One region of the Bacillus sp. GB_SG_008 genome, then DNA from elsewhere that is predicted to be linked to it. Evidence: riboswitches for the same ligand, from Rfam matches in the RefSeq annotation. Region 1 holds a riboswitch; each other region holds the start of a gene.
What was found. A riboswitch is a leader RNA that binds a small molecule or an ion and turns the genes downstream of it on or off. The one in region 1 is predicted to bind S-adenosylmethionine.
Positions count from the first base shown of each region.

Region 2: it holds a riboswitch for S-adenosylmethionine, as region 1 does, so the genes downstream of both, metK (methionine adenosyltransferase) here and ACTDJC_RS21495 (ABC transporter substrate-binding protein) in region 1, are expected to answer to the same signal.
Region 3: it holds a riboswitch for S-adenosylmethionine, as region 1 does, so the genes downstream of both, ACTDJC_RS09325 (Na+/H+ antiporter NhaC family protein) here and ACTDJC_RS21495 (ABC transporter substrate-binding protein) in region 1, are expected to answer to the same signal.

Region 1 covers NZ_JBPZSK010000014.1:24,541-32,036, forward strand. Annotated here, with positions in the region: gene ACTDJC_RS21470 (alpha/beta hydrolase) at 1-328, opposite strand, end outside; gene ACTDJC_RS21475 (hypothetical protein) at 636-1,169, shown strand; gene ACTDJC_RS21480 (YbjQ family protein) at 1,367-1,690, shown strand; gene ACTDJC_RS21485 (hypothetical protein) at 1,692-1,916, shown strand; gene ACTDJC_RS21490 (YusW family protein) at 2,290-2,751, opposite strand; gene ACTDJC_RS21495 (ABC transporter substrate-binding protein) at 2,979-4,619, opposite strand; SAM riboswitch class I at 4,768-4,873, opposite strand; gene ACTDJC_RS21500 (aldo/keto reductase) at 5,032-5,865, opposite strand; gene proC (pyrroline-5-carboxylate reductase) at 5,867-6,670, opposite strand; gene ACTDJC_RS21510 (GRP family sugar transporter) at 6,806-7,496, opposite strand, start outside.
Region 2 covers NZ_JBPZSK010000001.1:390-7,885, forward strand. Annotated here, with positions in the region: gene ACTDJC_RS00005 (DMT family transporter) at 178-1,083, shown strand; gene ACTDJC_RS00010 (hypothetical protein) at 1,107-1,328, opposite strand; gene pckA (phosphoenolpyruvate carboxykinase (ATP)) at 1,579-3,165, opposite strand; SAM riboswitch class I at 3,385-3,509, shown strand; gene metK (methionine adenosyltransferase) at 3,675-4,874, shown strand; gene ACTDJC_RS00025 (hypothetical protein) at 4,921-5,106, opposite strand; gene ACTDJC_RS00030 (hypothetical protein) at 5,110-5,292, opposite strand; gene ACTDJC_RS00035 (MogA/MoaB family molybdenum cofactor biosynthesis protein) at 5,454-5,963, shown strand; gene mobA (molybdenum cofactor guanylyltransferase) at 5,960-6,550, shown strand; gene ACTDJC_RS00045 (NUDIX hydrolase) at 6,573-7,217, shown strand; gene ACTDJC_RS00050 (N-acetyltransferase family protein) at 7,288-7,496, opposite strand, start outside.
Region 3 covers NZ_JBPZSK010000003.1:306,322-313,817, forward strand. Annotated here, with positions in the region: gene ACTDJC_RS09305 (sensor histidine kinase) at 1-1,035, opposite strand, end outside; gene liaF (cell wall-active antibiotics response protein LiaF) at 1,035-1,775, opposite strand; gene ACTDJC_RS09315 (PspA/IM30 family protein) at 2,033-2,695, opposite strand; gene ACTDJC_RS09320 (lmo0954 family membrane protein) at 2,741-3,097, opposite strand; gene ACTDJC_RS09325 (Na+/H+ antiporter NhaC family protein) at 3,291-4,607, opposite strand; SAM riboswitch class I at 4,705-4,809, opposite strand; gene gltP (glutamate/aspartate:proton symporter GltP) at 5,305-6,576, opposite strand; gene ACTDJC_RS09335 (murein hydrolase activator EnvC family protein) at 7,004-7,496, shown strand, end outside.

The sequences.
Region 1 (7,496 bases):
TTTCATTTGAATCCATTCTCCAACCATGAACAAAAATAATGTTAGGTGAGGCATCATTTTGGTGTAAAAAAGCCTCTCCAGTCACAATATCATTACATGAAATACCAGATTGAATTGAACTTTTATATTCGAATTTACCGATATTATAATTTTGATTATTAAAATCTTTTATTTTAAATTGAATATTGATTGAATTGGTTTTATAAAACTCTTGGATGTCTTTCGTTTCTAAAACTTTACTAGGAAGAGAAGAAAATTGAAATTCTTTGCTGCGTTTCTTATGCAAACCATATAAGGCATATAAGTCTATTGCTTTCGAAAAGAACAAAATGTCATACCCCCCAATTGTATAAAATAGCATATTGTATGATTTTACAATTTTTTAATTAAAAGGAATAGATTACCCTGCTTTTGTGACTGAATATGCTATATCATCTTTTTGTGTAAGGATGTTCAAACTTTCTTTTTAAAGGTAGTAGTCGTATAGGTTTTTAGTATAAGTAATGTAGATAAGGTGACAATATTGTGAAAAGAATATCGTCATAGGTACAAAAGAAAGCAGAAACGTGTAATTTTCTACTCATTGTCGATATAATATATAGAAGAAATACAGTGGATAAAAGGAGTAGTTTGAAATGAAACAAAAAGCTTGGGGTGCGATTCTGCTTAGTAGTGCATTACTATTAACAGGATGTACTAGTAATAAAGAAGTAAAAAAAGAAACGAAAGAAAACTTAGAACAGATAGATCCAAAAGATCAAAAGGCAGACAATCCGGAAGATGTGAAAGTGTATAATTCCGTACATAGTCAATATGAGAAAAAAATTGATGACGAATTAAATCAGGCTATGGAGCTTTGGAAAGAAGCTAAAGAAGGATCTGCAAGCACATTACAATCTCCGAAGTTTAAAGAAGACGTACAAAAGGTAACAGAAAATACGTTAGCAGATATTGAGAATGTGCGTAAAGAAATTCGGGTTCCAAAATCAAAAGAACGGGAAAACGCCTTGTATGTAGGTTTTTTAGATGAAACAGAACAGGCGATGAAAAAATTAGCGCAATTAGCGAAAGAAGAAAATTCTGCATTAATTCGTGATGTTGAAGTACATTTTTCTACAGCAGTTAATTATTATGATCGTTTTAAAAAAGAAGAGCAGGGAGCGAAATAACTTTGTTTACAAACAAAGTTATATTTTGCACTTAACGACTATAAAACCCGCACCTCAAGATTTTAAGAAATCGAAGATAGGTGGGGGTTTTTTGTTGTTTTGTAAATAAATTTTAAGATAGAGGAATATTTGACATTCTTTGCATATATTATTATCATTATTGATAATAATAATAAATTTTAAAGGGGTTGAACGAAATGATTGTTGTAACAACGGAAAGTGTGCCAGGTTACGAAGTAAAAAAGACGTTAGGAACTGTGTTTGGATTAACGGTACGGGCAAGAGGCTTAGGAAAAGATATTATGGCTGCATTCAAAGGTTTATTTGGCGGAGAGATTTCACAGTATACAGAAATGCTTGAGGATGCAAGAAAATATGCGTTAGATCGTATGATTGAAAATGCTGCAGCGATGGGAGCGAATGCAATTATTATGGTTCGTTTTGATTCAGGCAGTCTTAGTCATAATATGAGTGAAATTGTAGCATATGGTACAGCTGTTATTGTAGAAACGGTTGAATAGTATGTGGAAAGGCATTTTCATATATTTCTGTGTACAGGTGATTATTTTTCTTATTATTTTAATGATTGCTAAAAGAAAAGATAAAAGATTACAAGATAATCATGGCACAGAAGTACCAAATGGGTATTTGTTTACAGGGGAAATATATTTTGATCCAATTACGAGAGAGAAATATGAAGTATACTATAACGAAATGAACGGAAAAAGGTTTCATAAAAAATGTTAGTTTATCCCGCATTAACGGGCAGTAAGACCCCCACCTCAAGATTGAGAGAGAAGCGAGGAAGATAGGTGGGGGATAACTGCCCGTAAAAGCCCGATTGGTTCAACTAACCCTCAGTGAAAAAAGCACTCACTGAGGGAAGTTTCACTTTATTGTTATATGGAATCAATAGAAATAACTTTCACTATATAAAAGCAGCTCTTTTAGACGGAAGCTAAAAGAGCTGCTTTGCTTTTGTTTACCTTATTAACGTGCAGTAACTCCTCAGATTAAGATTTAAGGGAAATGAAGAGTATATAGGAGTAACCGCCCGTAAAAGCCTGATTGGTTTAACTAACCTTCTGGGAAAAAATCGTTCCCAGAAGGAAGTTTCACTTTATTTTGGCATTTTATATTCTTTTTTCGTTCCATCTGTAAAGACAACTTTTAAGTCGAATTTTTGATAATCTTTATCGAGTTGGAATACATCTACTACTTGATCAACGACATCTTGGTCTTTTGTGTCCTTATCGAATTTAAGCTGTTGTAAGAGTGGAGCCAATTTATTCATTGCTTCATCTCCAGCCAACCTTTCATTTGTTTTACTATCGTCTACTTTTGCTTCTGGTTTGTCAGTTGCTTTTTTCTGTTTATATTCTGCTTCGTAGTCTTTCTTTGTATCTTGATAAGTTGCCTTTAAATTGAATTCATTAAAACTTAACTTTAAATCTTGATTTACTGCATCTTTTGTTCCCTCTGTCGTTTTCTTATTAGTAGTTGTATCCTGTTTTGTTGTTGTACATCCTGTCATTGCAGGTACTAGCATGAATGCTAAAAGGATTGAAAATAAGATTCTCATGTTGTATGCCTCCTTATTATTTTTCAATAAAAGTTTTTCCAATTTTTATCTTTTTATGTAAGAGAAAAAAATTGTTTTTTACAATATTGAAAGTAAATTAAAAAGACAAAGGATAATTGCTGTGGTCGGATATAAGATATCTATATCATTGAAGAAAAATCAAACTGTAGTAAGAGGAAATGAAGGATAAAGAAAAAGGTATCCTTTGAGGGGATACCCTTTTTATGTTACTTCTCAATTCTTGCCCATTTGAAGTTTAATGGGCCCGCGAAATCAACTTCAACGATACCTTTTACATAAGAGCGCTGTAAATAAGATTTCCCGTTTTGATATAGAGGTGAGATTACTGCATCTTTAAATAAGATTTTTTCTGCTTGTTTTAAAGCTTCCCAGCGTGCTTTTTCGTCACCAGCAAGGTCTGTTTTTGCTTTTTGAATTAAATCGTCAAATTCTTTATTTGAATAATGATCCAAGTTGTATGGATTACCAGTTGTGAACAATTCTAAGAATGTAATTGGATCAGCAAAGTCTGGGCTCCAGCCGTCTATACCAATTTCGTAATTGCCTTGTAATAATAACGTTACTTGTTGTTTACGAGGCTGTGGTTTTAGTGTAACGGTTAAACCTTCTAAGTTTTTCTCAAGCTGCTCTTTTAAATACGCCCCTGTTTTCTTTGATAAATCCGTATCGTTTGTTAAAAGTTCTAGTGTAATTTTATCCGATCCGAGTTCTTGTTTTGCTTGTTTCCATAACTTTTGTGCTTCTTTAGTATTTTCCTTTGTTAAGTCTCCATTTTCAGTACGGAAGTCTTTTCCACTTGGCCCCTTTACAAAGTTCTTTGGAATAAGTGAGTAAGCAGGAAGAGAGCCGTCATTCAATAGAACATTTACGAAGGATTTTCTATCAATAGACTTATCAATTGCTTGACGAGCATTTACATTTTGTAACACTTTATTTTTTTCGTTCATGCGTAAAAATTGTACGCCGACAGCTGGGCGTTCTTTAAAATTAGAATCTTTACGGTATTTATCAACTAAATCAGATGTTAGAACAACACGATCCAGTTGTTTTGATTCATATAAATTTACTTCTGTGGATTTCTCTTTCACAATATTAAAATTAACTTCTTCTAGTTTCACAACATCTTTATCCCAATAGTTTGGATTCTTCTTGAATTGGAAGCTTTGTTCATGTTTCCAATTCTCTAATGTAAAGGCACCGTTATAAATTAATGTATTTGATTCTAAAGCGTATTTATCGCCTTGTGATTTAAAGAATTCTTCATTAATTGGTAAGAATGTCGGAAACGCAGTTAGGCTAATGAAGTAGGGAACAGGGCGATCTAATTCCACTTCTAATGTTTTATCGTCAATTGCTTTTACACCAAGTTGATCAGGTGAAAGTTCTTTGTTGTTAATCTTTTGCGCATTTTTAATATCAAAGAATAAAAATGCATATTCAGAAGTTGTGGCAGGATCAACAGCATGTCGCCAAGCGAATACGAAATCTTTCGCTGTAACAGGTGTCCCATTTGACCACTTAGAATCTCGTAAATGGAACGTATATTTTGTTTTATCTGCACTAACATCATGAGATTTTGCTACGCCAGGAACTGGTTTATTACCTTCTCCAAGATTGTATAAGCCTTCAAATACGTTTCTCATTACTTGCCCAGAATCGGTATCTGTTGCACGTGCTGAATCCATCGTACGAATTTCAGTAGCAGATGCTAAGTTTAGGATTTGTTTATCAGGTACTTTATCTTTTGCTTTTGCGGTACTTGCATTATCTTTGTAGCTACCGCATCCCGTTAATAATAAGCTTGCCCCTAAAACAGATGCGACAGCAGGTATAAATTTCTTTTTCATTTTAGTTCCTCCCTAAATTGTTTGTCTACTTTGTCTTAATATTTTGTTGGCCAACAATTATGAGGGAAAATAAAAATCCCTCTTTTCATATAAAAAAAGAGGGATTTAAGTGTTTATAACGTGCGCACATTTATAAACAAAGTCCCTCATTCTATCTTTCAAGCAAAATGCTTGCAGGAAGTGGCACAGTATTCGCAAGCGAACCTGTTGCCGAGGTTTCACAGGGCCAGTCCCTCAACCTCTCTTGATACAATGAGTAAACATAATAGACAAGTATTAATTTTTTATTTCTTTAACTATTCGAAATCTTACCATTAGAATGAATGGAGTGTCAATTAGGTAAGGTAAAATTCGTAATTTTCAGTTTTTGGAGACGAAAGAACATCAAGTATATACTTGATGTTCTCATGCATTAAAAATTAAAATTATCTGGGTCCGGCCCAACACGGTGATTCTCATTCAGAGATTGAATTGCTTTCATATCTTCAGCAGTTAATTCAAAGTCAAAGATATCTGCATTTTCAATAATACGATGCTCCTTTACGGATTTTGGAATCGTAACAACCTCATTTTGCAAATCCCAACGCAGGATTACTTGGGCAGTAGATTTATTATACTTTGCTGCAATTTCTTGTAAAGTTGGATGATTAAGAAGCTGACCTTGCATTAATGGTGACCATGCTTCTAATTGAATGCCATGCTCTTTACAAAAAGTATGCAGTTCTTCTTGAGTTAAGCGTGGGTGATATTCTACTTGGTTAATCATTGGTCTAATTTCCGCATCTTCTAGTACGTCTTGTAAATGGTGGACTTGGAAGTTACTAACACCAATAGAACGAACACGACCGTCTTTATAAAGCTTTTCTAATGCTTTCCACGTCTCTTTATATTTACCTTTTACAGGCCAATGTACTAAGTATAAATCTAAGTACTCTAAGCCAAGCTTTTGTAGACTTGTTTCGAACGCTTGTAGTGTAGATTCATAGCCTTGGTCGCTATTCCATACTTTTGATGTAATGAATAGTTCTTCGCGTGGAATACCGGATTCTTGAATTGCTTGTCCAACACCTTCTTCATTTTTATATATAGCCGCTGTATCAATGCTACGGTATCCGTTCTTGATAGCTGCTTTTACAGAATCAATAACCTCTGAGCCGTCTTCTACTTTAAAGACACCTAAACCAAACCATGGCATTTTCACACCGTTATGTAAAGTTGTGCAATCTTGTAAGCTCGTTAATTTCATGTTAATTACCCCTCGCTTTTTTATTTGTTGCTTCAATTGCTTGGTGAATGACCTTTGAGAAATTATACTCATATAAAACTTTTAGACCTTCTGCAGTTGAACCACCTGGCGTTGTCACTTGTTCACGCAGCATAGCTGGATCTTGTTCTTGTTCGAGCATAGCAGCAGAACCAGCAATCATTTGAATGACAAGATGTTTTGCTGTTGCTTCATTAATCCCATAACTTTTTGTTGCTTCAATTAGACCTTCAGCAAAGTGGTAAAGAAAGGCTGGTGCACTGCCAGTAACAGCAGTTAGTTGGTGAATTTCTTCTTCTGTGCAGAGTTGTGATGTACCAATGCCTTTTAAAAGAAGTTGCAGTGTTTCTTGCTGTTCTTCATTTACGGAATGTCCCATTGTATATAAGGAGATAGACTGTCCGATCGTCGCAGCTGTATTTGGCATAATCCAGGCAACTGGTGTACCTTGAGGAAGTTTTTCTTCTAAGTAAGATGGGCCAATTCCAGCAGCAACGGTCACTACAAACTGATGAGCTAGAAGAGGAGATAATTCCGCTAATAACTGTTCATGTGCAGCTGGTGGCATTGCTAAAACGATGGTATCCACAGCTTTGATGTACTGTTTCCAATCATTTGTGGTCGATACGCCATATCGTTGCTCTAATTGCTTAAGTTTTTCTATATCGCTTCGATTGGATACAATAATTTCTTCGATGTATTCTTTACTCGTCTTAAGTAGACCAGTAAATATTGCTTCAGCCATACGGCCTGCACCAATAAATAAAATTCGTTGTTTTTTTTGCATATCCTTTAATCCTTCCTGTAGGAAATGTAGTAACAAAACGATAACATTGATGAAAGATAATTGTAAAAAGAAAAGACTTGCACGTAAAAAAATCCTAGTCTCAGAAAGTATCATTTCCGAAACTAGGATATATAATTAAGATTTTGTCATACCAAGAAGAACTGCACCGCCAATAATTAGTGCACTACCAAGTGCGATAAATACCATTTGGCGTTTTGTTTTCTTTTCACCTAAGAAGATAATTGCACCAAATGTTGAGATAATGATTCCAGTTTGGGATAACGAGAAACTTGTTGCAACACCAACTTTTGGTTGAGAAAGGAATAAGAATAAGTTACCTGTACCCCATAATAAACCAGATAAGATATTACGAACTGCATATTTATTGAAAGGTTTATGTTTAGCTGTTAGTATAACAGCTCCAACGAACATACCAACTGCTTGAGGTAAAATAGCAGCCCAACCATCAACGTTGTACCAACGAATAATGACTACATATACAAGGTAACCGAAGGTAGAAATAATTAGAGTAACGATTCCTTTTTTTAGTTGTCCAGGTGGCTGTGCATTTTCTTTATCATCTAAAGAAGTAAAAACAACACCAATCACAATTAAAAGGATTGCAATCGTTCCCAGAATAATTGTAGTAGTAGTTGCCCATTCATGAAATGCGATAACCCCAAAGATAGTAGTAGCTACAAGCTGCATACCTGTTGAAATTGTAACAGTTGTTGAAACACCCATTCTTTCCACTGTTTTTAATTGATTAACTTGTCCTAAAGCCCAAAATAAACCTGAAATAAAGCCAACAATTAATATGGTTAAA
Region 2 (7,496 bases), on a different contig from region 1:
TTGTTATTCCATCTGCCCTAGTGTTTTTTCTGTGTTCATACATATTCTTCCTTTATTATGTATGCAAAACCTTATGCATATAGAAAGGATAAGTAGGATGTTTGAAGGAAAGAAGGAATTTTAACATGTTTCTTGAAATTTAATGAGGTAAAGGATTAGACATAGTGGGGGAAATGTATGAAAAGATGGGGAATTGAATTACTGCTTTTCTGTGTCGTTATCATATGGGGAATCAATTATACAATCGGAAAATACGGTCTTGTAGAATTAACAGCAATCCAATTTACAGCAATGCGCATGGTTACTGCTGCACCGCTGTTATTATTGTTGGCGTTTTACATAGAAAAATCGCTTTATATTGCATGGAAAGATGTTGTCAGGCTTATTTTCGTTAGTATGGTGGGGATCACGCTGTATCAAACGCTGTTCATGGAGACGATTCAACATACGTCTGCAACTAATGCGTCACTATTAATTTCGATTTCTCCCATTTTTACAACGATGTTTGCCGTATTCTTGAAAGAAGAACAGCTTTCAGCACGTAAACTCATTGGATCGGTCATTGCGTGTATAGGAGCAGCACTTGTATTACTTGCGGGGCATTCACTTGTGGACTCTTTTTATGGCAATGCAATTGGACTCATTACTTCGATTTGCTGGGGATTGTATCCTGTCTTAGCAGGGCCGCTTATGAAGAGATATTCAGCCCTGCGCGTAACGGCCTGGTCAGCAGCAATTGGTGCAGTACCGCTTGTAGTATTAAGCGGTTGGCGAATTGTTCAGCTGCCTTTTGAGATTCAGCACGGCAGTACATGGTTTTCGTTATTATATTCGATTTTTTTCGTTACTGTATTTGGGCTTGTTATGTGGTACGTTGGGATTCAAAAAATTGGTGCATCTCATACGATGGTGTATATGTACGTTACACCGTTTGTAGCAGTTTTATTTGCGGCAATATGGGCGAGAGAGCAGCTATCTTTACAACAAATGATAGGTGGAATTGTTATTTTTGTTGGTTTGTGGCTTGTAAAATCTAAAAAAGCTAATCAAACATTACTCGTAAAAGAAAATATATCAAAATAAGAAAGCAGATCAAATCTGCTTTCTTATTTTTTTATTTTAGGTAAGAAAATAAGATACAAAATAGCTGTAATAAATGGAATCCAGTTGAGAAAAGGTAAGCGGAAAAAGCTAATAAGAATCATACCTGTGAGAAGAACGCTGAGGACCGCATAAAAAATACTATGCTTAGGTGTGTACCAATATAATGTTAAGCCAACAAGAGCTGGGATAACAAAATGAATAAGAGCGATTAAAAAGAAGAGCAATGGAAGTCCCTCCTTTACCGTGTACTTATATATTATATCCATATTTTGTAAGGTTGATAGCTGATTTTTTAGAAATCGTCAAAAATGTTTGCAAATAGGAAAGAGGCTTACGAAATGAATCGTAGGCCTCTTTTATATGTAAGCATGTGCTATCACAAGAAAACGTGGGCTTTGTCGGTGAGTACTTGTTTTCTTGCAATAACAACATACTTATTCACATGATTTAGGATATTTCAAAGTAAAGTCGGGTTTAAGCGATTGGACCGCCAAGTTTTACAATTGTTTCAGAAACGTTATCAAATTTCTTGAAGTTTTCTTTAAACTTATTCGCAAGCTCAGTTGCTTTTGCTTTGTAAGCTTCTTTATCAGTCCATGTTTGTTCTGGCATTAATACTTCATCAGGTACACCAGGAACATGAAGTGGTACTTCAAGACCAAAGATATCATGTTTCGCTGTTTCAGCGCTATCTAACTCGCCGTTTAATGCAGCTTGCACCATTGCGCGTGTATGACCTAAGTTCATACGTTTTCCAACACCGTATTCGCCGCCAGTCCAGCCAGTGTTCACTAAGAATACTTTAGCATCGTGCTTCTCGACTTTTTCTCCAAGCATTTCTGCATAGCGAGATGCATCAAGCGGTAAGAATGGAGAACCGAAGCATGTTGAGAATGTTGCTTGCGGTGAAGTAATACCGCGCTCAGTTCCTGCTAATTTACTCGTGTAACCACTTAAGAAATGGTACATAGCTTGCTCTTTCGTTAATTTGCTGATTGGAGGCAATACGCCAAATGCATCAGCAGTTAAGAAAATGATTGTATTTGGATGACCTGCAACGCTAGGTAATACGATGTTATCAATTGCATCAATTGGATAAGCTGCACGTGTATTTTCTGTTAATGCAGTGTCATCATAATTTGCAATGCGTGTATGATCATCAAGCACAACGTTTTCTAAAACAGAGCCGAATTTAATCGCATCAAAGATTTGTGGCTCTTTCTCGCGAGATAAGTTCACACATTTTGCATAGCAACCGCCTTCAATATTGAATACGCCGTTATCAGACCAACCATGCTCGTCATCACCAATTAATTTGCGGTTTGGATCAGCAGATAATGTTGTTTTACCTGTTCCAGATAAACCGAAGAATAAAGCAACATCGCCTTCTTCACCTACGTTTGCAGAGCAGTGCATAGAAAAAATATCTTGTTCTGGAAGTAAGTAGTTCATGATAGAGAAGATTGATTTTTTCATTTCACCAGCGTATTCTGTACCGCCGATTAACACGATACGCTTTTCAAATGAAACGATAATAAATGTTTCTGAGTTCGTGCCGTCGATTTCTGGATCTGCTTTAAAGTTTGGTGCAGATACAATTGTGAACTGTGAATCATGATTTTTTAATTCTTCCTCAGTTGGACGAATGAATAATTGATGTGCGAATAAGTTATGCCATGCATATTCATTAATAACTTGAAGAGGAAGACGATAGTTGCGGTCTGCTCCTGCAAATCCTTTGAATACGAATAGTTCTTCTTTTTCTTTTAAGTATTCTAATACTTTTGTATATAATTTATTAAAATGCTCTTCAGAAATCGGTTGGTTTACCGAACCCCAAGCGATTTTATCCGTAACAGATGCTTCGTCTACAATAAATTTATCTTTCGGAGAACGTCCTGTATATTTTCCTGTTGAAACAGAAACAGCGCCAGTAGAAGTTAATCGTCCTTCTTTTCTCATTAATACTTTTTCAGTTAATTGTGGAACGCTCAATTGAACCTGTGCATTGCTTCCGTTTAATAACTCATGTAATCCAATTTGGACATTCACAGTACTCATATTTATTTACCATCCTTTGTTTGATTTATGAATATTCCTCGTAATTCCCACTAAAAGTATAACACAATGATATAAATAATGTATACTATTTATTTATTTTTGTTTGTGTTATTATATTATTTTTTTCCATAAATTTCTGCCGTTAAAAACTTATAGGAATATGTGTATATGGATTGACAAATGAAAAGCATTTCTTTAGTATAGTTGAGGACGGATACTCTCTTATCCCGAGCTGGCGGAGGGACAGGCCCGATGAAGCCCGGCAACCTCACTTGTATGTACGACAAGCGCAAGTGAATAGGTGCTTAAACCTGTGCGAGATGTAATGTCTCGAGCGATAAGAGCGAAGGGCAAAAAGCAGTATGCAAGTAGCGAATACAACCTTTCCTCTATATATAGGAAAGGTTTTTCTTTTGCGCTTGTGGGAGAATACATGAATGTCGCAGTTTGTGGCAAATTAAGGATGAGTTCCGTACAATATATACATTTACTGTCGGGAGGTTTACCACATGACAAAAAAACGTCATCTGTTCACATCTGAGTCTGTAACTGAAGGACATCCAGATAAAATTAGTGACCAAATTTCTGATTCAATTTTAGATGCAATCTTAGCAAAAGATGCAAACGCACGTGTAGCTTGTGAAACAACAGTAACAACTGGTTTAGTATTGGTAGCGGGAGAAATTACGACTTCTACTTATGTAGATATTCCAAAAATCGTTCGTGAAACAATTAAAGGAATTGGTTATACTCGTGCAAAATACGGTTTCGATTCAGAAACTTGTGCAGTTTTAACATCTATCGATGAGCAGTCTGCTGACATCGCAATGGGTGTTGACAAAGCGTTAGAAGCACGCGAAGGTCAAATGACTGACGAAGAGATCGAAGCAATCGGTGCAGGCGACCAAGGTTTAATGTTTGGTTTCGCATGTAATGAAACAAAAGAATTAATGCCACTTCCAATCTCTCTTGCTCATAAATTAGCTCGTCGTTTAACTGAAGTTCGTAAAGATGATACATTACCATACTTACGTCCAGACGGTAAAACACAAGTAACAGTTGAGTATGATGAAAACGGTAAACCAGTTCGCGTTGATACAATTGTAATCTCTACGCAACATCACCCAGAGATTTCTTGGGAACAAATCGATCGCAACTTAAAAGAATTCGTAATTAAACCAGTTGTACCAGCTGAATTAATCGATGAAGAAACAAAATTCTTCATTAACCCAACTGGCCGCTTCGTTATCGGTGGACCACAAGGGGATGCTGGTTTAACAGGTCGTAAAATTATCGTAGATACTTACGGTGGATACGCTCGTCACGGCGGCGGTGCATTCTCTGGTAAGGATGCAACAAAAGTTGACCGTTCTGCAGCATACGCAGCTCGTTACGTTGCGAAAAACATCGTAGCAGCAGGTCTTGCTGACAAAGCAGAAGTACAACTTGCATACGCAATCGGCGTAGCGAAACCAGTATCTATCTCTGTTGATACATTCGGCACTGGAAAAGTATCTGAAGAAGTATTAGTAGAACTAATTCGCAGCAACTTCGATCTTCGTCCAGCTGGTATCATCAAAATGTTAGACTTACGTCGCCCAATTTACAAACAAACAGCAGCATACGGCCACTTCGGACGTACTGATGTAGATCTTTCTTGGGAGCGTACAGACAAAGCTGAAGCTTTAAAAGAGCAAGCTGGTCTATAATATAGGAAGAAAAAAGCTTTGCGCACACGCGCAAGGCTTTTTTTATTTAATTACTTTCCTGTTTTTCTAACTTTCCAACGCAGGAAGTACAATACACTTCTCCGCCCAGCTCAATATATTTCTGAATATTTGTTATACCGCTTGGCGGATATTGCATGTAAATCCAAGAACGTTCGTGTACCGCAATTTCCTTTCCGCATGATGTACACGCGGTTGATTTTTTACCGAACATCAATTATTGCCCCCTCTGTGAACGGGATTTTCCAAAGCAGTATGCACTACAAAGTAAAAAGATTGTGGCACATCCAAAACCACCGATGGCTGCGTAAGGCACAGCGTCTTTTAGTACCATGCCGGCGCTAATGGAAGCGACGAAAAGTAAAATAAATAAGGTCGTTAATTTTTTCATTGTATCCATATTCATTTCCTCCCTTTTGAAAATCCCTATATTTCTATTATAAGGAAAAATACGGAAGCGAGATGTTTTTTCTATAAAAATGTGTGACAGGCCGCACATTTTTTTGTTGCTGCATCATATATGATAAAATTTAGATAGTTCAGAAGAAGGAGCGAATGACAATGAGCGTCACAGAACATAAAAAACAAGCACCGGCACAGGTTCGTTGTAAAATCATAACGATTTCGGATACACGTACAGAAGAAACAGATAAAAGCGGCCAGTTATTAAAAGAGTTATTAATAGAAGCAAATCATCAAGTAACAGCTTATGAAATTGTGAAAGATGATAAAGAAAGCATTCAGCAAGCTGTGTTAACAGGCTGCCAACAAGAAGATGTAGATGTTGTGTTAACAAACGGCGGTACAGGAATTACAAAACGTGATGTTACAATCGAAGCAGTTGAAGCGTTGCTTGATAAAGAAATTGTAGGCTTTGGAGAACTATTTCGGATGATTAGCTATTTAGAAGATATCGGAAGCGCGGCGATGTTAAGCAGGGCAATTGGCGGGACAATTGGACGGAAAGTTGTCTTTTCTATGCCAGGATCAACAGGTGCGGTTCGCCTTGCGATGAAGAAATTAATTTTACCAGAGCTTGGACACATTACATTTGAGTTGCATCGCCAGTGAAAATTGCAGGAATTGTATTAGCCGGCGGACAGTCCAGTCGTTTTGGAGAACCGAAAGCATTAGTAACTTGGTGCGGAAAAACATTTATTGAACATAGTATAGAAGCATTGAAAGAAGTTGTTACAGACATTGTTGTGATTAGCCATCCAGCGATTACAAATGAGCTCTCGCATATACTGCATGTACCAGTTGTAGAAGATATTGCGCTGTATAAAGGAAACGGTCCGCTTGCCGGTTTAGTAACAGGCATGGAATTTGTAGATGCAGATTGGTATATTGTTGCACCGTGTGACACACCAAATATTTCGAAAGCATGGGCGATGACATTCATCGAACGAGCAGACGAAACATATGAAGCAATTGTTCCACTAGTTGAAGGACGGAAGCAACCACTTTTAGCGCTATATCATCACAAGGTAAAAGAAAAAATAGAACAGTTATTAAAGGAAGGTAAGAGAAGTATGCAAGGGCTATTATCTCAGTGTAATGTCCAGTATGTGACAGCGGAAGAATCGCAGCTGTCGAAAGAGTTATTTCTTAATGTGAATACAAAAGAAGAATATAGCCAATTACAGAATAGGAAGTGAATGGGGAAGGGGAGAAGCTATCATGGAGAACGAATTACTGAAAATATTTGATAACCATAGAAATCCAATTGGGGTAGCAACTCGCGAAGAAGTACATAAACTTGGGCATTGGCATGAGACGTTTCATTGCTGGTTTATAAGTAGAGAAAACGGAGTAGATTATATTCATTTTCAAATTCGTAGTGAGACAAAAAAGGACTATCCGAATCTGTTAGACATTACAGCTGCTGGACATATTTTGGCACATGAAACAGTATATGATGGAATCCGAGAGGTGAAGGAAGAAGTAGGAATCGATGTCTCGTTTGATGAACTCGTGTCATTAGGTATTATCGATGATTGTGGTGCAATAGATGATTTTATTGATAAAGAATTAGCTCACGTTTTTTTATATGAAAATAAAAAACCAATGGATGAATATAAGCTGCAAATAGAAGAAGTATCAGGCATTGTTAAAGCTGAATTTAACAGTTTTTCTGAACTTTGGTTAGGAGAAATGGATGAAATTACAGTGGAAGGATTCGAAATGAATGAAGCTGGGGAAAAAGTTTTAATCCATAAGACCGTAGATAAAAGTAAATTTGTTCAGCATGAACATTCGTATTATGAGAGCATTATAAGGTTGATGAGAGAGAATATGAAATCGTTAGGGAGTACTGAAGCGTAAAGCGAATGACCAAATAATTTTTGTATGGATAGGAGGTTTTTTGTTAACCTCCTGCCCGTGTTTATAGTAGTTAAATCATCAAGCCCATAATAAGAGTATTATAATAAACACCATTTATATACGTATCTTGTTGTAATAATCCTTCTTCTTTAAAGCCAACTTTCTTATATAATTCTATTGCTTTAGCATTATCTTCTCTCGTTACGAGATGTATTCTCTTCGTAGTCCCATTTAATTTTGCCCACTCGATAAGCTCGTCCATCAGTATTCTACCTAAAC
Region 3 (7,496 bases), on a different contig from region 1:
TATAAGAATCGGCACTTTCACCTCAATTTGCGTTCCTTTATTCGGAAAGCTTAATACCTTTAAAGTTCCGCCAATTTCATGGACACGTTCTTGCATGGAACGAAGACCGTATGATCCAGCTTTATTGACGCCTACTTCAAAACCTACGCCGTCATCAATAATTTTTAAAATTGCATATTCATCAATTTGACGCAGCCTTACTTCTGTTTTCTTTGCTTGTGCATGTCGCAGTGTATTTGACAACGCTTCCTGTACAATACGGAATAAGTGATCTTCTACACCTTTTTTCAATTGAATTGGCTCAATCAACCATTCAATCTTCATATGTTGTTTTCTTGAAAGCTCCGTTAATAATTCTTCAATACCTTCTGTTAATTTTTTACCTTCTAATTGAACAGGACGTAAATGAAGGAGCAATGCTCTCATTTCTGATTGTGCATTTACAACCATATTTTCAACAAGTTGTAATTGTTTTTGAGTAGTTTCTGATATATTAGCAGTTTGCTCATTAATTGCTGCCATCATCATTGACATAGCGAAGAGTTGTTGACTTACAGAATCATGAAGCTCCCTAGCTAAACGATGCCTCTCTTCTGAAATAACCTTTTGTCTCATTTCTTCATTCCAATGCGCTCGTTCATTCGTTACTTTTTGAAATAATCCTGCTTGCTCCTCTAATCTCCTAGCAAGTACAATTACCTTTCGCTCCACTTCATGAAATTCATCTTCTGCAGTAAACGAAGCATCTTTCGGGAAATTCCCTCGTTCTACTTCAAATAAAAAAGTCGTTAAACCTTGAATACGCTGCTGCATATAATAACCAATCGCATACCCAACAACTCCACCAATGAGAAGACTCATGCAGATAAGAAACAATCCAACTGGAACAGAAGCAATCGATTCTTTCCATAATAAATCATATACAGATTGCCCACTTTTCCATACATATACGATGGTACAAATGAATGCAATACTACTAGCAGATAACATAGAGTAGCGAATATACATCCATGAAATATTCTTTTGCCTTTTCATTATACTTTCCTCACTTCCGTATCGCCTACGATAAGCGAAGAAATAATTTTAATACGCCTAGGAGCCTCATTATAGTGTTCTGTTTTGAATGTTACATTGCGATTAAAACCTGTTTCTTCATGATTAGGAAGCAAAACTTTTCCAATAATAACAGAATGATTTAAAGATAGTTCAATATCGTATGGAACATACAAACGAATATTACCAATAACACCACGAATAACAATGACGGTTTCTCCTTCTGGAATCATAGCTGTTGTTAAATCAATTTCAACATCACCGATTCCATACTGAACATTAATATCTTCTAACTCATAAATATGATCCATTATTCGTACGTTACCAACCATTATATTCTTAAGATACGGTTCTGTTCGATAGATTTGTTTTTCTTCATTTATATATCCTTTTTCCTTAATTTCGACCTGTACCATTTTTGACTTCTGCTGACCTTGCACAAGCTGATAACCAACGAAAGCTAAACAAGCAAATAGAACAAGCACGAAGGCTGCTGATGAAAACAGGAAAAATACGAAAATGAGTCCTCCGACAAATAAAAGCACATTTCCTCTCACATATCGGTTCTTTTTTCGATAATTCCTTCCAAACATAATCATAATAAAAGCAAAAATAAGGGCACCCGGCTCAAAATGTCCGAGAATCATATCAAGAACAAGACCAAATCCAAATATAATGAGGAGCATTCCTACAAATTGTGTTTTCGAAAATTGTTTCTTCATCTCAGCTCCCCTTTCTTTGTCATATGTAAAGTGAAACTTCCATCAGTGGAGGTTTTTTCATCCCCCACTGATAGTTAGTTGAACCAATCGGGCTTTTACGGGCAGTTATCCCCACCTATCTTCCTCGTCTCTCTTTGAATCTTGAGGTAGGGGTTTTACTGCCCGTTAATGCGGGATAAACAGAAGAAAAAGGTATTGCATTCCAACACCTTTTCTTCTATCACTATATCATAAGCTTGTTTTATAATGTACTACAATTATTTTACTGATTCTTTTGTTATAGATACTTCTTTTTTCTCCTTCATTTCGCGCTCAAGCTTTGCAATCTTCATATCAAATGTGTCACGTTCATGATCTTCATTGATGCGAAGCTCTAAATCAAGAATGTGATTTTCAATTTCTTCAAAGCGTAAAAATGGGTTATTTTCATCCATTTTATGCAGAGCCGTATTCATGCGACGGTTCGCATGTGCCATATTTTCACGTGCCATTAATTCCATACGTTTTGCATTCATTTCTTTTAATTTATTTTTCATTTCAGAAAGGCGACGCTCTAATTCATCAATTTGTTCCATAACACCTGCATACATTTCTTCTAAGCGAGCTACTCGCCCTTCGTAATATGCGACTTCTTCTAATGCACGTTCTTGCAATTGCATTTCTCCTGCTTCTTGCGCAATTACAGCTTGCTTGGATCTCTTATTTACGAAATAACGCGCCTGCTCAAGCTCACGAGCAAAATTAGATTTTAATGTTTTATGACGCTCAATTAACTTTTCAATTTTTGTTACCTCACGTTCGCTATCACGTAAATATTGATTTAACATCGCAATTGGGTTTTTTCTTTCTTTCTCGTCTAACACATTATGAAGATCTGCAAGTATTGCCTCGCGTACACGTCCGAATAATGATTGTTTCATTTTAAATCTTCCTCTCTTCTACTTTATTATTTTAGTTGTTTAATATTAGTTATTTTTCATTAATTTGTTCCATTCATCTTCAAAATTGCTATATGGTTTAGAACCTTCTGAAGCAGACTCTACTACAACTTTTTCTTTTTTCCATTCGCGGTATCCATAATATAGAACGACTAATGCTACGATACCGATTAATGCTGGTGAATTAGAAAGGCCGATTGACAAGCCAACTAAACCGACAATACCCCAAGCTAACTTTCCAAAAAATGATCGTGCTCGCACAAATGACTTGTAGCTCCAATACACAATCCCTGCTCCAATTGCAAATCCTATAATACCAGCAAGACTTCCAAGAGCAATTAAAGCTAAAATACCGGCTGCGATAAACGCTAGAAACTGTTTCATCTTGTGCTTGCCTCCCTTCGATTTGATACTCTTATCTTAACTATTTTTTCATTTTTCTATAACGAGCTTAAGAACCGTTTTCTTCTCAGACTTAAGTCCTATTCATCATCAGACCTATATTTAAAGTGAGATGAAATTAGTCGTTATATTCAAAACAAAAGAGGATGCCTTATACAAGACATCCTCTTTTTCATTATGCTGTTTTTTCATATTCCTTTTTCTTAGCTATAGGTGAAAGACGCGGAAAATTAATTACAATTGAAATAATACCGCAAACCGCAACTAACATTGGATAAAATGAATACGGTAATAACTCAACTGGTGAAAGCGAAGCAAATCCTGCCGCTGTTAACATTTGTGCACCGTACGGGATTAACCCTTGCACGCTACAAGAAAATAAATCTAACAGGCTCGCAGATTTTTTCGGATCAATATTGTATTGATCTGCAACATTCTTTGCTAGTGGACCCGTGAAAATAATAGAAATTGTATTATTTGCTGTGCACATATTTGTCATACTTACAAGACCAGCAATTCCAAATTCTGCACCTTTTTTCGAACGAATATTACGCGTTAGTATATTCATTAAATACTGAATACCGCCGTTATATTGGATAATTTCAACCATTCCACCGATTAAAATCGCTAATAATACCATCTCCATCATACCATTAATTCCTACTGTAATACTTTTAAAGAAACTTGCTAATGTGTAGCTTCCATCTAACATGCCAATGATACCAGCAAACACTGTTCCTCCAGTTAATACAACTAGTACGTTACATCCAAGCAGCGCTGTAATTAACACCCCTGCATACGGCAAAATTTTCACCCAGTTAAACGCATGTGCCGTCATATTTGTATGAGTTCCTAACGTAAGAACGATTAAAAGTATAGTCGTAATAATGGCAGCCGGTAATACAATCAAGAAGTTTGTTTTAAATTTATCTTTCATTTCCGTTCCTTGTGTACGCACCGCAGCAATTGTCGTATCTGAAATAAAAGATAAATTGTCACCAAACATTGCTCCGCCAACAACTGTCGCCATAGCAAGTGCCATAGAAATATCCGTTTGCCCACTAATTCCTACTGCAATTGGCCCCAATGCTGCAATTGTACCCATTGACGTTCCCATCGCTAATGAAATAAACGCACCAATAATAAACAGTCCAGCAACTAACAAGCTTTGCGGAAAAATAGTAAGGGCTAAGTTTACGGTTGCTTCAACAGCGCCCATACCTTTTGCTGTTTCAGAAAATGCACCTGCTAATACAAAGATTAATACCATAATCATGATATCTGGATTGCCAGCCCCTTTAGCAAAACGTTCAACCTTTGTCGTAAAGTTTTCTTTTCTATTCATTACTAACGCGATAGCAACTGCAATTAAAATAGCAACTACGATTGGTAACTTATAAAAATCTCCTGTAATCACACCAGAACCAATAAATAGTGCTAAAAATATACCAAGTGGCAATAATGCCCATCCATTTCCTTTTGTTTGTTCCAAAGTAATATCCTCTCCTATTTCTAAACCTTTCCTTCACAAGAGCGAAAAAGACCTCTTCTAAAGAGAAGAGGTCTTATATATCATATAAGAAACACTCTTCTCATCTATCAAGCATATCGCTTGCTGGATTTGGCACAGCACTCTATATGAGTCCGCTGCCGAGGCATCGTAGGGCCAGTCCCTCCGCCTCTCTTGATAAGAAGGTTTCATATTATATTTTGTGTAAATCAATCCTTTATTACTTTACTCGCTGCAAAAGAAAATGTCAAATATTATTTCTATCAAAATAGTTGGTATTTTTTTGATATTTATAAAAAGTTACGAATGAATCAAACATTCCATGCAATTAAATAATATCTTTTATTTTCAAAATTTCTGTTTCTAAAATTGAAAACCATGAAAACTCCCGCCACTTATCTCCTTCGGATCTTGAAGTGGGGGTTTCTCGTGTATCACCTTCAAAAGATGCTTAACACGAGTGGAGTTGACACAGCTGCCTGATGGCACAACCCCTCTATTCCATCGGCAAACGCCTTTGGAACTGCTTTTTTTAAGATGTTATAGGAACCATTCACATCTGCGTTTAATAATTTGTTTTCTTTCGTTCGATACAGGCCACGCCTAATTCGTTTACCACTAAATACAGTAATTTCATATAGAAAAGCCCTCACGTATAACGTGAGGGTTTTGTTGTAATTTAAGCTGCTTGCTTCTCTGAAATCTCCTTCAAATAAGCTTGTCCTTTTTCTTCGTCATATTGACCTTCCCATTTAGACATAACAACTGCAGCTAATGAGTTACCTACTACGTTTACTGCTGTACGTGCCATATCTAAAATACGGTCAATACCAGCGATAAACGCTAAACCTTCAGCCGGAATACCTACTGTATGAAGCGTTGCTAATAATACAACGAATGATACGCCTGGTACACCTGCAATACCTTTTGAAGTAACCATTAATACAAGAAGCAATGTAATTTGCTCTGAAATTGATAAGTGAATACCATACATTTGCGCTAAGAAAAGAGCGGCAATTGCTTGATATAATGTTGAACCATCTAAGTTAAATGAATAACCTGTCGGAATAACGAAAGATGTAATGGCTTTCGGACAACCGAAACGCTCCATCTTTTCCATAATCTTTGGTAGAACCGTCTCTGAGCTTGCTGTAGAATACGCTAAAATAAGCTCGTCTTTTAAAATCTTAAAGAATTGAAAAATATTAATTCCAAATATTTTTGCTGTAATACCTAATACAACAACAACGAAGAAAATCATTGCTCCATAAACAACAATAACTAACTTACCTAATGGGATTAATGACGCTACACCAAACTTAGAAACCGTTACGCCAATTAACGCAAATACACCAAACGGCGCAAATTTCATTACTTGATTTGTCACCCAAAACATTGAATCTGCTACACCCTGGAAGAAATTCAGAACTGGCTTTCCTCTTTCTCCAATGGCAGCTACTCCTAAACCAAATAATACAGAGAAGAAAATAATTGGAAGCATATCACCTTTTGCCAATGACTCCATAATATTCGTTGGAACAATATTTACGAACGTATCAGCAAATGAATGGTGCTGTACTTGTTCTGTTGTCGCTGTATACTTAGAAATATCTGTTTTTTGTAACTGTGACATATCCACGCCTTTTCCTGGTTGGAAAATGTTCGCTACTAATAAACCAACAATAATCGCAATTGTTGTAATGATTTCAAAATACAGGATTGTTTTTCCGCCCAAACGTCCAAGCTTTTTGACATCACCAACGCCTGCCACCCCAACAATAAGACTGGCAACAACGATTGGTACGACGATCATTTTAATTAAGCGGATAAAAATATCACCAATCGGTTGTAAAATTTTAGCAACCATCGGATCACCATAAAAAATTGCTCCTACGGCAATACCGAGAGCAAGACCTATTAAAATTTGCCATGCAAGTCCAATTCTTTTCATACTTGCTGCGACCCCCTTCTTAGATGTTCTAAATTTCCATATTCTATTTTTCTATAAAATACAAAAATCACAGTATTAAATATTATAAGACTATTCAATACTTTCGCCCCTATTAAAATGATAAGACAAAAATAGAAATCTGACAACTAAAAAAATTTTCCTCTATGCAAATTTTTTTCTTGACAAAAACAAATCCAATGTCAGAAAACCTAACATGAGAACGATTCCTCTCTTCCTTATTTCTCGATATATGTTAGTTCGTAACATCAATAAATTTCTATAGTAGAGACGAACAATTTTTATGTGATTTCTTTATAATTTTCGACATTTAATAACAATTACTTAAATTTTTTTTACATTATCATTACAACAATAGACATTTTTCTCCTTCCTGTGATTATATAGAATAGGGAAAGGGGATAGACAGATGAACAAAAAAATAACAGCGTTTAGTTTACTGACAGCCGGCTCTATTTTCGTTTCTCCATTGCTTTCACCAGTATATGCGGAGACGAGTCAAGATAAATTATCTAATATTCAATCACAATTAGAAGGTAAACAACAAGAAATACATACGAAATCAACTGAAAAAGAACAAATCGAAAAAGAAATACAAGATTTACAGAAAAAAATCGATGAATTAACTGCTTCTATTAATAAAAATGAAGCAGATTTAAACGCAACAAAAGCTGAAATCGAAAAAACACAAAACAGTATTGATGAGAAAAAGAAACATATTGAAGAACTACAGAAAAAAATCGATACACGTCAAGAAGTAATTAAGCAGAGATTACAGTCCATGCAAGAGCAACCACGTACAAATTTAATTACAGAAGTATTAATTAACACAAACAATATCGCTGAACTAATAGAAAATATGTATTCTGTAAGTGTAATTTTAAATAATGATACAGATATCG